4 regions of the Streptomyces sp. NPDC015127 genome follow, and region 2 is predicted to be linked to each of the others. Evidence: riboswitches for the same ligand, from Rfam matches in the RefSeq annotation. Region 2 holds a riboswitch; each other region holds the start of a gene.

The links. Region 2 has a riboswitch for cyclic di-AMP ahead of ACF08N_RS00645 (peptidoglycan DD-metalloendopeptidase family protein). Riboswitches for the same ligand answer to the same signal wherever they lie in the genome.
Region 1: it holds a riboswitch for cyclic di-AMP, as region 2 does, so the genes downstream of both, ACF08N_RS20730 (M23 family metallopeptidase) here and ACF08N_RS00645 (peptidoglycan DD-metalloendopeptidase family protein) in region 2, are expected to answer to the same signal.
Region 3: it holds a riboswitch for cyclic di-AMP, as region 2 does, so the genes downstream of both, ACF08N_RS13180 (M23 family metallopeptidase) here and ACF08N_RS00645 (peptidoglycan DD-metalloendopeptidase family protein) in region 2, are expected to answer to the same signal.
Region 4: it holds a riboswitch for cyclic di-AMP, as region 2 does, so the genes downstream of both, ACF08N_RS07060 (NlpC/P60 family protein) here and ACF08N_RS00645 (peptidoglycan DD-metalloendopeptidase family protein) in region 2, are expected to answer to the same signal.

What each region holds. Positions count from the first base shown of each region.
Region 1 is NZ_JBIBVE010000010.1:112,576-116,062, reverse strand. Features, by position in the region: gene ACF08N_RS20735 (GntR family transcriptional regulator) at 1-241, opposite strand, end outside; gene ACF08N_RS20730 (M23 family metallopeptidase) at 562-1,341, opposite strand; cyclic di-AMP (ydaO/yuaA leader) riboswitch at 1,355-1,513, opposite strand; gene ACF08N_RS20725 (M16 family metallopeptidase) at 1,757-3,145, opposite strand; gene ACF08N_RS20720 (M16 family metallopeptidase) at 3,142-3,487, opposite strand, start outside.
Region 2 is NZ_JBIBVE010000001.1:140,638-144,124, reverse strand. Features, by position in the region: gene ACF08N_RS00660 (helix-turn-helix domain-containing protein) at 1-120, shown strand, start outside; gene ACF08N_RS00655 (DUF6126 family protein) at 144-308, shown strand; gene ACF08N_RS00650 (tyrosine-protein phosphatase) at 328-1,140, opposite strand; cyclic di-AMP (ydaO/yuaA leader) riboswitch at 1,880-2,036, shown strand; gene ACF08N_RS00645 (peptidoglycan DD-metalloendopeptidase family protein) at 2,041-2,949, shown strand; gene ACF08N_RS00640 (SGNH/GDSL hydrolase family protein) at 3,109-3,487, shown strand, end outside.
Region 3 is NZ_JBIBVE010000005.1:416,461-419,947, forward strand. Features, by position in the region: gene ACF08N_RS13175 (PP2C family protein-serine/threonine phosphatase) at 1-1,143, shown strand, start outside; cyclic di-AMP (ydaO/yuaA leader) riboswitch at 1,390-1,546, shown strand; gene ACF08N_RS13180 (M23 family metallopeptidase) at 1,558-2,607, shown strand; gene ACF08N_RS13185 (aldo/keto reductase) at 2,777-3,487, shown strand, end outside.
Region 4 is NZ_JBIBVE010000003.1:166,612-170,098, forward strand. Features, by position in the region: gene ACF08N_RS07055 (hypothetical protein) at 1-200, shown strand, start outside; gene ACF08N_RS07060 (NlpC/P60 family protein) at 271-1,419, opposite strand; cyclic di-AMP (ydaO/yuaA leader) riboswitch at 1,422-1,586, opposite strand; gene pcrA (DNA helicase PcrA) at 1,827-3,487, shown strand, end outside.

The DNA of each region.
Region 1 (3,487 bases), on a different contig from region 2:
GGATCTCGAGCAGGTCGGCCGCCTCCTGCTCGGTCGGCTCGGCGACATGCGCGCCGGCGTGGCGCCGGGTGACGACGAAGCCCTCCGACTCCAGGGTCCGCAGGGCCTCGCGCACGGGGACGCGGGAGACCCCGTAGCGGCGTGCGAGGTTCTCCTCGGTGAGCCGGCTGCCGCGCTCGAATACGCCGGAGACGATGTCGTCGCGGATCGCCGTGCATACAGAGTGCGCGGGAATGCGCATGTCCGAACCTCCGCCTTGATCCGCGCGAAACGCAGCCGATTGACTCGTGTCCGGTGACTCTATTCCAGTCCACGGCATTTTCCGATGGCCGACCGGAATCCATGGATATCTTTTGGCCGAAAAATGCGTCATGCGATCGGCGAGGACCTGCCGGAGACCTGGGTGCGGCCGGGCCACCGGATGCGCAATGCCCGTGGATCCGAGAGAGCGGCGAGGCGGTCAGGGGCGCCGGGAGGGGTCCCGGGAAAGGCGAAGACCCCCGGTGGCACACCGGGGGTCTTCGCGAGCGGCTCGGGTCGGCTCGGGTCAGACGGCTCGCGTCAGACGCTGACGCCGCGGGCGCGCAGATACGCGACCGGGTTCATGTCGGAGCCGTACTCCGGCGAGGTCCGGGCCTCGAAGTGGAGGTGGGGGCCGGTCGAGTTGCCGGTCGAGCCGGAGAGGCCGATCTGCTGGCCGGGCATGACCCGCTGGCCGACCGACACGCTGATCGACGACAGGTGGCCGTACTGGGTGTACGTGCCGTCGTTCATGCGGAGCACGATGTTGTTGCCGTACGCGCCGCCCCAGCCGGCCTCGACGACGGTACCGGCGCCCACGGCCACGACCGACGTGCCGGACGCGGCGCGGAAGTCGACGCCGGAGTGGCTGCCGGAGGACCACAGGGACCCGCCGGCCTGGTAACCGGTGGTCACGTAGGAGCCGGCGATGGGCAGCCGGAAGGTATTCAGACGGCGGCGCTCGGCCTCGCGGGCGGCGCGCTCCTTGGCCTCGCGGGCCTCCTTGGCGCGTGCCTCGGCCTTGCGCTTCGCCTCGGCCTCGGCCTTCGCCTTCGCCCGGGCCTTGGCGGCGGCCTCGGCTGCCTCCTGCCTCTGGGCTGCGGCCTGGTCGGCTATCTCGTCGGCGATGGACCCCATGGAGACGATCTGCGTCAGGCCGGTGTCCTCGACCGAAGGCGCGGCCTCGGCGGCGAACGCCGGGGAGGCGAGGCTTCCGACGACGCCGGTGGTGGCCAGAGTCGCGACGCCGGCGATGTTCCGGCTCCTGCGCGTCAGGCGGCTCGGGGCACGGTGCTTCCCGGTGGCACGGGTGAACGCCATGAAGAGGCTGGTCCTTTCCTTCCTTCTCGCCTACCGGGTTAGCTGACGGGTTCGGAGCAGGAAGGTCTCCTACGGGCCCCTCCGCGCGGGCGAAGGCGTCCGATTCACCCCAGGGGACTGGGTCCCCGGCTCCCCGGGCTCGCGCCTGAAGGGGACTCGGCGATGACTGTCCGATGCCGCGGGTGCGACGTGATCCAGGCGGACAGCCGGACCGACGCTAGGCATTTCATCTGCCGATCACCAAACGGACAGCCTGTTTTGTAGCGCATGCCACAGGGCAGACGGGCAACCTCTCCAACAAACCGGACATAGCACGGAACCCCGGCAAACAGCTTGAAGCCGGGGTTCCGTTTGAGCGCATCTTGCGCGCATCGCACTCGTTCCGCGCCGGGTTCACCCGATACGCGGCATTCGATCAGCCCGTGACGACAGTCACTTCACCGATGCCCAGTGCCCTGACCGGAGCCTCGATCTGCGCCGCGTCGCCGACCAGCACCGTGACCAGACGGTCCACGGGGAACGCGCTGACCACCGCCGCGGTCGCCTCCACGGTGCCCGTCGCGGCCAGGCGGGCGTACAACTGCGCCTGGTAGTCGTCCGGGAGGTGCTGCTCGACCTGGTCCGCGAGCGTGGCCGCCACCGACGCTGCCGTCTCGTACTTCAGCGGTGCCACGCCGACCAGGTTCTGCACGGCCACGTCACGCTCGGCGTCGGTGAGTCCCTCCGCCGCCAGCGTTCGCAGCACCTTCCACAGGTCCTCCAGCGCGGGGCCGGTGTTGGGCGTGTCCACGGAGCCGCTGATGGCCAGCATCGAGGCCCCCGAGCCGTCCGGGGCGGACAACAGCACCTGGCCGAAGGCACGTACGCCGTACGTGTAGCCCTTCTCCTCCCGCAGGACGCGGTCGAGCCGGGAGGTCAGCGTGCCGCCGAGGCAGTACGTGCCGAGCACCTGGGCGGGCCAGACACTGTCGTGGCGGTCGGGGCCGGTGCGGCCGATGAGCAGCTGCGTCTGCACGGCGCCCGGGCGGTCGACGATGAACACCCGGCCGGTGTCGTCGGCGGTGATCGCCGGCACGGGCCGGGTGGCCGCCTTGTCGCCCGTCCAGGCCCCGAGGGTGTCGGCGAGGACGGCGTCCACGTCGATCCCGGACAGGTCGCCCACGACCACGACGGTCGACGTGGCGGGCCGGACGTGCTCCTCGTAGAAGGCCCGTACGGCCGCGGAGTCGATCCTCGCCACCGTCTCCTCGGTGCCCTGACGCGGCCGGGACACGCGCAGGGGGGAGGGGAACAGCTCCTTGGAGAGCTGCTTGGCCGCACGGCGGGCCGGGTTGGCCATCTCGTGCGGGATCTCGTCCAGGCGGTTGCGCACCAGCCGGTCGACCTCGCCCGCCGCGAAGGCGGGGGCGCGCAGCGCGTCGGCGAGCAGGCCGAGCGCCTTGGGCAGCCGGGAGGCGGGGACCTCCAGGGAGACACGGACACCGGGGTGGTCGGCGAGCGAGTCGAGCGTGGCGCCGCAGCGCTCCAGCTCGGCGGCGAATTCCTCGGCGCTGTGCTTGTCGGTGCCCTCCGACAGGGCGCGGGCCATGATCGTGGCGACGCCGTCGAGTCCCTCGGGCTCCGCCTCCAGGGGGGCGCCGAGGAGGATCTCCACGGCGACGACCTTCTGGCCGGGGCGGTCGCAGCGCAGCACCGTCAGCCCGTTGTCCAGGGTGCCGCGCTCGGGGGCGGGGAAGGCCCAGGGCCGGGCGGTGCCGGCGGTGGGCTGCGGGTGGAAGTCCATGGTCACGGCAGCGTCGCTCACTGGTCCGCCCCCTTGTGCTCGTCGTTCTCTCCGGCGGCCGCGGACTCGCCGCTCTCGCCGCCCTCCTCGGTGTCGTCGGCGGAGACGGGCTCGTAGACCAGCACGGCCCTGTTCCGCGGGTGCAGCCTCGCCTCGGCGACCGCCTTCACCTCCTCTGCGGTGACGTCGAGGACGCGCTGCACGGCGGTCAGCGCCAGCTGCGGGTCGCCGAACAGCACGGCGTAACGGCACAGTTCGTCCGCGCGGCCGGCCACGGTGCCGAGCCGGTCGAGCCACTCGCGCTCCAGTTGGGCCTGGGCGCGCTCCATCTCCTCGGGCGTCGGTCCCTCGGCGGCGAACCGC
Region 2 (3,487 bases):
GACAGCGCGCACTTCGACTCGCTCACACCGCACCGCATCGCGGCCGCCACGCCCGAGGGCGCGGAGCTGCTCTTCGTGCACACCCTGCTGCAGAGCCCCGATCCGCACCCGCACGCCTGACCCCGAAGGTTGTGATCACGCCCATGTGGGACCCCCTGGACAAGCCCCTGCCGGACACACCCGAGAACAGGCGCGAGGACCGCTTCCCGCGCGGCCTGGTCATCCGGCTGTTCGCCTACCTCGTGGCGGGGCACCTCGTCGCCGCATTCCTCTACCTGCTGTTCCTGGTGGGCGGCCAGAACCAGTAGGCGCCCTGCCGGCAAGGGCTCAGCCGTTCTCGACGAGCCGTTCGCGCAGCAGCTCACGGGTCCGGTCGGAGAGCCCGAGACCCTTCACCAGGTACTGATCGGTGCCGCCCCAGGTCTCCTCGATCGTCTCGAACGCGGCGGACAGGTACGTGGCGCGCGCGTCGAAGAGCGGGCTCAGCAGCTCCATGACCTCGTCGGACATGGCCTCGGGAGAGTCGTCGCCGCGCTTGACCTTGTAGCGGCGGTGCGGGTCGTTGGACTTCAGGTAGTCCGCCTCGATCGCCTCGCGCTCCACGCCGACGGCCAGCAGGGTCACCGCGATCGACAGACCGGCGCGGTCCTTGCCTGCCGCGCAGTGCATCAGCGCCGGGACGCTGTCCTCGGCCAGTGCGTGCAGGACGCGGCTGTGCTCGGCGGTGCGCTCCTTGATGATCAGCCGGTAGGAGGCGATCATGCGGGCGGCACCCTTGCCGTCGGCCAGGATCGACTTCAGCTCGTCGAGGTTGCCGTCCCGGACCATCTTCCAGAACTCGGCACCGTCGGCCGGGTCGCTCAGCGGCAGGTTGACATTGCGCACGCCCGGAAGCTCGACGTCCGGGCCCTCCAGCCGCTGGTCCGCCGCATTGCGGAAGTCGAAGATCGTGTGCAGCCCGAGGGACGCGAGAAAGGTGGCGTCGCTCGCGGTCGCGTGCGCGAGGTGTCCGCTGCGATAGAGCCTGCCGTGCCGCACGCGCCCGCCGTCCACGGTCGGCAGCCCGCCCACGTCCCGGAAGTTTCGCACTCCGGCCAGCCGGGGTTCGGTCGACGGGGCCTGCGGCAGCTGCTGCGTCACGTGGTCTCCTTCAGGTGACGGCCGTCGGCGCCGGTCGCCGACGAGGGCGCGATCCGACGATACGGCACACGTTCATCGGCCAATCATCTCAGTCGGTGTGCGGTTGCGGGGCCGCGGGGGAGGCGGCGGAGCGGTCGGCCACGCGGTGGTGACCGAGGCTGGGCGCCCGGGCCGGAGTTCGTCTGCCGGCCGCCCACGTCGGCCCCGGGTGAAATCGGGGTGCCGCGATCACGTTCCGATGCGTATGGCCGCCGGGGCGGATTCCCTTTGCGGGAAAGGGAAATGCGGTCTTTCGGAGCGCGATTCCGCCGAAGCCGGCCGGATGAATTCAGGGTGACCGGAAGCGGGCGGCCAAGGGCCTCGCCGTTCGCCGTACGGCCACAGAGGGCGAAATCGGGCGTTGTGCACCGTGGTTGATGCACAAGTAGACGCTTAGGCGATCATTTGCATCTTCTGTCCGAATTGAGCCTTTGCGGCTAACGTGCCCCGACTACGGGGGAGATGGGTCGCGGCCCGTGAGCAGGATCATATCCGTGACGGAACGTGCCCGGTTTTCCCGCGTCAATTCGCTTGCCGGAAAGGGAATTGACCCGCTCTGGTCCACGGAGGGTGACGAGGAAAGCGTCCCGCATGTCGCGGCCGCGAAAGATCGGGGGAAATCGCGGCTTGTTCCCGTCCGGTGTACTCGCCTACGGTCACGCTCAATCCGGACGGACCGCCTAATCCTGCCGCCGACCGGAGCTCGAACTCACCCACGTGTGGCAGGAGCGGGGGACCCAGGTAGTACGCCGTATCCGGAAAATTCGGACGGCTCGGGGTTAATTCGTGCAACCAGCGCGAACGGGCATCTCCAGCCCGAACCCGACAGCTCACCTCGCAGGCGCCGGAGAGGAATGCGCCATGCCCGGAAAAGGTAAGCACCGCCGTCCCAAGGCCAACCCCATCACCCGCGGCTTCGTCGTCGCCGGTACGGGCAGCGCCGCCATAGCCATGCCGCTGCTCGGCGCGACCGGCGCCAACGCCGCGACTCCCGCCGCCGCTCCCGAGAAGGCCGTCTCGGCCCCGGTCTCCGTCGCCGCCGCTCCGGCCGCCAAGAAGGCCCCGAAGACGTACACCGTCGTCGCCGGCGACTACCTCGCCAAGATCGCCGACGAGCAGAACGTGCGGGGCGGCTGGAAGAAGCTCTACAACGACAACCGCCGCGCCATCGGTGCGGACCCCGCGCTGATCCACCCGGGTCTCGAGCTGACGATCGGCGCGAAGTCCACGGCGAAGAACGACCCGGAGCCGCGCTCCGAGTCCAAGACCCGCTCCTCGCGCGACGCCTCGCGCGCCGAGGCCCCCGCCGCCAAGGCGCCCGCCGAGGAGGCCCCCGCCGAGAAGGCCGCCACCCCCCCGGCCTCCTCCGGCTGGTCCGCCCCGGTCGACGGCGGGATCTCCACGCCGTACCGCGCGTCCGGTGCGATGTGGTCCAGCGGTTACCACACCGGCGTCGACTTCATCGCCGGAAGCGGTACCAGCGTGAAGTCCGTCGGTCCGGGCACGGTCGTCTCGGCCGGCTGGAGCGGCTCGTACGGCAACGAGGTCGTCATCCAGCACTCCGACGGCACCTACTCGCAGTACGCCCACCTCTCCTCGCTCGGCGTCTCCAGCGGTCAGAGCGTCTCCGGCGGCGAGCAGATCGGTCTGTCCGGTTCCACCGGCAACTCCACCGGTCCGCACCTGCACTTCGAGATCCGTACCAGCCCCTCGTACGGCTCGGACATCGACCCGCTGGCCTACCTGCGTCAGCACGGCGTCTCTCTCTGACGCACAGTCAATCGCGCATCCCTCGTTCCGTCCGGCGGCGGAGCGGGGGATTCCGCGTATTCCGGCTTGGCGGAAACTTGACCGGTGGCAAAGATCACCTCCCGTCAACCCCTCCTTACGGTCGCGTAGGTCACATCCGTAAAGGAAAGATGTGCTCCCGTGGCAGACGATTCGAGAACAGAGAACAAGGGCGCATTCGGGTCGTACGCAGCGATCGGTGACAGCTTCACCGAGGGCGTGGGAGACCCCGGTCCCGACGGGACGTACGTCGGCTGGGCGGACCGGTTCGCGGTGCTGCTCGCCGACCTGACGCCGGAACACACCTTCCGGTACGCCAACCTCGCCGTTCGCGGCCGCCTCCTCGACCAGATCGTCGACGAGCAGGTCCCGAGGGCCAGGCAACTCGCCCCCGACCTGGTGACGTTCTGCGCGGGAGGCAACGACATCATCCGGCCGGGCAGCGACCCGGACGACGTGGCCGAGCGGTTCGAGCGGGCCGTCGCCGACCTCAAGAGCGCGGTCGGCACCGTCATGGTGA
Region 3 (3,487 bases), on a different contig from region 2:
GCCCCGCTCATCGCGGCGCCGATCGTCAGCTGGGTCATGACGCTCCTGATCGGTATCACCGCCGTGGTGGCCACGAGCGGTCTGCACGTCTACAACAACACCATCGCCCAGATCACCGCCGTCACCGAGACGAGCACGGTGCTCACCGTGGCGGGCTTCGCGCTGCTGATCAACGGGGTCGTGACGCGCGGCAGTGCGCGGCTCGCCTCGGCGCGGGTGATCGCCGAGGCCGCGCAGCGCGCCGTGCTGCCCACCCCTGCGGACCGGATCGCCGGTCTGCACGTCGCCGCGCGGTACGAGGCGGCGCAGGCGGACGCGTTCATCGGCGGCGACCTCTTCGCCGTGCAGGACACCCCGCACGGGGTGCGGCTGATCGTCGGGGACGTGCGCGGCAAGGGCATGGAGGCGGTGGAGGCCGTCGCCGTGCTGATCGGTGCGTTCCGGGAGGCGGCCGAGCAGGAGAGCTCGCTCGAGGGCGTGGCGCTGCGGCTTGAGCGGGCGTTGAAGCGCGAGGGCATGCGGCGTGAGGGGCTGGACGCCATCGAGGGGTTCACCACCGCCGTGCTCGGCGAGATCCCGCCCTGCGACGGGACGGGGCACGGGACCGTACGGCTGGTGAACCGCGGCCACCCGAACCCGCTGGAGCTGCACGCCGACGGCGGTCTGGACGTGCTGGAGCCGTCCGAGGCCGCGCTGCCGCTGGGGATGGGCGACCTGGGGGTGTGGCCGGACCGCGCGGAGGAGTATCCGCTGCCCGCCGGATCGACGCTGCTGTTCTACACGGACGGCCTGTCCGAGGCGCGCGACACCCGGGGCGTCTTCTACGACCCGGGCGAACGGCTCCGGGGCAGCATCTTCCCCGGTCCCGAGGCCCTGCTCGACGCGCTGGTCGACGATGTGCGCCGGTACACCGGCGGGGCGTCCACGGACGACATGGCGCTGCTCGCGGTCGGCCGGCCGGGGGAAGGGCAGCCGGAACGGCGCCGGACGGTGCCGGTCGTGTCCGCCGCCGACGCGGCCCGGGCGCACGGCCGGCGCGGGGTCGCGGGCGCCGGGGCCCGGGCGCGGGGCGCGCGGCGCTGGGACGGCGGCAGGCGCCCGGACGGCGAGCGGCGGACTCGGGGGCACGGCCGGCCGGGATGAGCGGCGACGGCGACATGCGTACGGTGTGTAGTCGCAAGGTGCCCCTGTGCATAACATTTGACACAACGTCAGAAACCATGGGTGACCTGAGGGGTGATCAAGTCGCCCGATTCCGCCTGCTTCTGTCCCGGTAAGTCCTGGCCGCAGTCGTTAACGATCAGTCGGAACAGCTTGGAATCCGGCCCCGGCTTCTATTAACGTTCGATAACGCAGCGCGGTCGTCCCAGCCGTCGCAAGAGACGGCACCGTGCGCACGCGCCGAATTCCGCAAGGGAACCGGGGAACCACCTCTTGGGGTGAATCGGGCATCTCCTGCCGCTCAGTTCGCGGCCGAAGACGCCCGTAGGAGACCTTCCTGCTCCGAACCCGTCAGCTAACCCGGTAGGCGAGAAGGAAGGAAAGGAGTACGCCTTCGTGGCGTCCAACATGCCTGCCCCCGAGGCCCCGTTCGCGCCCGCCCCCTTCGGCGGCGACGCCGCGGAGCAGACGTGGGAGGAGTGGAATCCCACCGAGGAATCCATCCGCCCGGTGCGCGGCCGGCACCGCGTCGTCAAGCAGCGCGGCGGTCTCGCCCGCAGCTCCACCGTCCTCGGCGTCGGCGTCATCGCCGCGGTCGGCGCCGGTGGCATAGCGACCGCCCAGGACAAGCCGGCGGTCTCCATCTCCCTCCCGGACTCGATCGCGGACAACCTCCCCGACGCCAAGTCGCTTCCGGGTGTGGGCTCCCTCCTCTCCGACGACGACGGCTCCGACGGCTCCGACGCGCTTGCGGCACCGCTGACCGCGATGACCGCCGTCGCCGACGACGGCGCGGGCACCGGCGGGCAGACCCTCGGCGCGGGCGAGGCCCTGCGCGCCCGCATCCTCCAGCAGGTCGAGCAGCAGCGGGCCGAGGCGGACGCCGAGGCGAAGGCCGCTGCCGAGAAGCTGGCCGCCGAGCAGGCCGCCGCCGCGGCAGAGAAGCAGCAGAGCGCGGCCGAGGCCAAGGCGGCCGAGGAGAAGCGCAAGGCCGAGGAGGCTGCGCGGGCCAAGGAGGAGGCGGAGCGCCTCGCCAAGCTCGCCGCGAGCTACGCCCTGCCCACCTCCTCGTACACGATCACCTCCACCTTCGGCGAGTCCGGTTCCATGTGGTCCTCGGGCCGGCACACCGGCCTGGACTTCGCCGCCCCGACGGGCACGCCGGTCAAGGCGGTGCACGGCGGCACGATCAAGTCGGCCGGATGGTCCGGTTCGTACGGCTACCGCATCGTGCTGGAGCTGGAGGACGGCACCGAGGTCTGGTACGCGCACCTGTCGTCGATGACCGCGAGCGCGGGCCAGAAGGTCGGCACCGGCGAGACCATCGGCCGTGTCGGCGCGACCGGCAACGTCACCGGGCCGCACCTGCACATGGAGGTCCACACCCCGGGCGGCTCCGGTCTCGACCCGATGGCCTGGCTGCGGGGCAAGGGCCTCACGATCTGAGCGACGGCGGCAGCCGAAGGCGCGCGGTACGGAGCATCCGTGCCGCGCGTCCCCATGTCTTCGCCGGAGTCTGTGCCCGTATCCGTGCCGGTGTCTGTGTCTGTCCGTGCCGGCCGACGGGGGGCGCGATGGCGGAATAGCCTCCGCCGGATGGGCCGTTGATTCCCGCATGACGTCACTTCGCACCCTTGGCTCGTCCGACCTCGCCGTCTTCCCGCTCGCCCTCGGCGGCAACGTCTTCGGCTGGACCGCCGACAAGGACACCTCGTTCGCCGTGCTCGACGCGTACGCCGCCGCGGGCGGCAACTTCGTCGACACCGCCGACAGCTACTCCTCGTGGGCGCCCGGCAACGAGGGCGGCGAGTCGGAGACCGTGATCGGTGACTGGCTGGCCTCGCGCGGCAACCGCTCCGAGATCGTCGTCGCCACGAAGGTGGGTGCCCACCCGCAGTACAAGGGCCTGTCCGCGACCACGATCAAGGCGGCGGCCGAGGAGTCCCTGCGCCGGCTCCGCACGGATCACATCGACCTCTACTACACGCACTTCGACGACCCGTCCGTCCCCGTCGAGGAGATCGTCACCGCCCTCGACCAGCTGGTGAAGGAGGGCAAGGTCCGCGCGATCGCCGCCTCCAACCTGAGCGCCGAGCGCCTGCAGCAGTCCTTGGACTTCTCCGACCGTGAGGGACTCGCCCGGTACGTGGCCCTGCAGCCGCACTACAACCTCGTCTCCCGGGACACGTACGAGGGCGAACTGCAGGAGGTGGCCGCGCGGGCAGGTCTGGCCGCCGTCCCCTACTACGCGCTCGCGTCCGGCTTCCTCACCGGCAAGTACCGTCCCGGCGCGACCGTCGACAGCGCGCGGGCCCGTGGTGCGGGC
Region 4 (3,487 bases), on a different contig from region 2:
GCGTCGCGCTGGTGGGCCTCAACCAGGCCGACGATCAGAGCGTGAACAACCTCAAGATCGGCATCAAGCTGGCGGTGCTGGTGGTGATCCTGGGCCTGGTCTACGTCAAGCGGGACGAGGAGCGGATCGACAAGGCGCTCTTCGGCGCCGTCGGGGGCCTGACGGTCGCGAACATCTTCATCGCGACGCTCTGGACCTGATGCGCGTCCCGGACGCACGCGTGCCCGGACGGGCGGGACCGTCCGGGCACGCGCCTGCCGGTGGGGTGGATCAGACCGGGCGGACGCTCCCGTAGATCGGCATGTAGTAGATGGACTCCTCGCGGACGCTGTCGCCCGGCTTCGGCGCGTGGATCATCTTGCCGCCGCCGATGTAGATGCCGACGTGGCTGATGTCGTCGTAGAAGAAGACGAGATCGCCGGGGAGCAGGTCCGCCGTCGCGACGCGCTGCCCCACCTTCACCTGGTCCCAGGTGGTGCGCGGCAGGTCCACCCCGGCCGCCTTCCAGGCCCCCTGGGTGAGCCCCGAGCAGTCGTACGAGGACGGGCCCGTCGCCCCCCACACGTACGGCTTGCCGATCTGGGCGCGGGCGAAGGCGAGCACCTTGTCGGCCTTGGCCGCGTACGTGCCGTCGTCCGTCCCGGTCCCGGTGCCCGTCTCCGGCGAGGTCCGGTCGCCTTCCTGGCGCTGCCGCTCCGCCTCGGCGCGGGCCCTGGCCTCCTCCTCGGCCTTCGCCTTCGCCTTGCGCCGCGCCTCCGCCTCCTTCTCGCGCTCGATCGCGGCGAGCCGGGCCTTCTCCTCGGCCGTCAGCTCCGACAGGAGGGTGCGCGCCTCGGCCAGCTTCGTCTGGACGCTTTGCTTGCTGATGCGCAGGGCCTGCTGGGACTCGGTCAGCGACTCCAGCCGCTTCGTCGCCCGGGCCCGCTGCTTCGCGGCCGCCGCGCGCTGCGTCTCGTAGTCGTTGACGGCCGTCCGCTGCTGGTCGGTCATCCGGTCCATCAGCTGCGTCTGGTCGAAGTACGCCTGAGGGCTGTCCGCGAACAGCAGCGCCGCGGTCGGGGTGACCGCGCCGGTGCGGTACTGGGCGGCGGCGTAGGTTCCGAGGGCGCGGCGCGACTCGTTCAGCTTCTCCGCCCGCGCGGCCGCCTCGTCGAACAGCGTGTCGACCTCGCGCCGCTTCTCGGCGGTGGCCTCCTTCGCCTTGTTGTACTCCTGAGTCGCGCTGCCGGCCTGCCGGTAGAGGTCGTCGACCTTCTTCTGCACCTCCTCGATGGAGGGCTTGGGGTCGCTGGGCGTGGCGGTGGCGCTCTGTGACGACAGGAGGGTGACGCCGGCGAGGGCGGCCGTCGTGAACCCGACGGCGGGGGAGGGTTTTGCGCTGCGGCTGCGGGTCCTGCGATGCGACGCCAAGGCCGGCATCTCCTTCTTCCGTGGACCGCCTACCGGGTTAGCTGTCGGGTTCGGGCAGAACGGAAGATGCCCTACGGACCACTGACAGCATGGTCCGATTCACCCCGGTTGTGCAGAGTTTGGGTCCCCGGTTTCGAACGCCCCTGCGGGCAGCCCGAATTCGGCGGAGTCGACCCGTTCGGCGCGGTTCGCCGGGAGGGGTGCGGGCCGTCTGGTCGAGCACGCTAGCCAACTCGTGTGCGCGCTGTGAAGGTTGATGTTCGATATGTCCGATACATTTCCGTGACCTTTTTGGGTGGCGGCCGTGTTTCCGCGCCGCGATGGCGCCTCGGACAGGCTCGGTCACGCAACGTGAGCTCTCCCCGTATGGGCATGCGGGCCCGGTTGTCGGTCCGGCCGCCTAGACTCGATAAGCGATGAGCAGCCTCTTTGACGACAGCTTCCTGGCGGATCTCCAGACCCACGGGGAGGAGCCCCCTCCGCCCCCTGAGGAGTCGGCTCCGGAGCCGATCCCGGACGATCTCTTCCAGGGTGCGTACGACGTGCCGCCGGCCCGCGACGGGTACTACCGCGACGGCGCGCCCCGCCCTGCCGTCGACGCGGCCGCCCTGCTGGAGGGGCTGAACGAGCAGCAGCGCGCCGCCGTCGTCCATGTCGGCTCCCCGCTGCTCATCGTCGCCGGCGCCGGTTCGGGCAAGACGCGCGTGCTCACCCACCGCATCGCCCACCTGCTGGCCACGCGCCATGTCCATCCCGGCCAGATACTGGCGATCACCTTCACCAACAAGGCCGCCGGCGAGATGAAGGAGCGCGTCGAGCAGCTGGTCGGCCCGCGCGCCCATGCCATGTGGGTCATGACCTTCCACAGCGCCTGCGTCCGCATCCTGCGCCGCGAGTCGAAGAAGCTGGGCTTCACCTCGTCGTTCTCGATCTACGACGCCGCCGACTCCAAGCGCCTGATGTCGCTGGTCTGCCGCGATCTCGACCTGGACCCGAAGAAGTTCCCGCCGAAGTCCTTCAGCGCCAAGATCTCCAACCTGAAGAACGAGCTGATCGACGAGGAGACCTTCGCCGACCAGGCGCAGGACGGTTTCGAGAAGACGCTGGCAGAGGCGTACCGGATGTACCAGGCGCGGCTGCGCGAGGCCAACGCCCTGGACTTCGACGACATCATCATGACCACGGTCCACCTGCTCCAGGCGTTCCCGGATGTCGCCGAGCACTACCGGCGCCGCTTCCGCCACGTCCTCGTCGACGAGTACCAGGACACCAACCACGCCCAGTACACGCTCGTGCGCGAGCTGGTGGGCGAGGGGTACGAGGACCTGGAGCCCGCCGAGCTGTGCGTCGTCGGCGACGCCGACCAGTCGATCTACGCGTTCCGCGGCGCGACCATCCGCAACATCCTCCAGTTCGAGGAGGACTACCCGGACGCGACGACGATCCTGCTGGAGCAGAACTACCGCTCCACCCAGACGATCCTGTCCGCCGCCAACGCGGTCATCGAGCGCAACGAGTCCCGCCGCCCGAAGAACCTGTGGACGAACGCCGGCGCGGGCGCCCAGATCACCGGCTATGTCGCGGACACCGAGCACGACGAGGCCCAGTTCGTCGCCGACGAGATCGACCGGCTCACCGACGCCGGCGAGGCGAAGGCCGGCGACGTCGCCGTCTTCTACCGGACGAATGCCCAGTCCCGTGTCTTCGAGGAGATCTTCATCCGCGTCGGCCTGCCCTACAAGGTCGTCGGCGGTGTGCGCTTCTACGAGCGCAAGGAGGTCAGGGACGTCCTCGCCTACCTGCGCGTGCTGGCCAACCCCGAGGACAACGTCCCGCTGCGCCGCATCCTCAACGTGCCCAAGCGCGGCATCGGCGAGCGCGCCGAGGCGATGATCGACGCCCTCGCGCTCCGCGAGAAGATCACCTTCCCGCAGGCGCTGCGCCGCGTCGACGAGGCGTACGGCATGGCGGCCCGCTCGGCGAACGCCGTCAAGCGGTTCAACGTGCTGATGGAGGAGCTGCGCACCATCGCCGAGTCCGGTGCCGGACCGGCCACCGTGCTCGAAGCCGTCCTGGA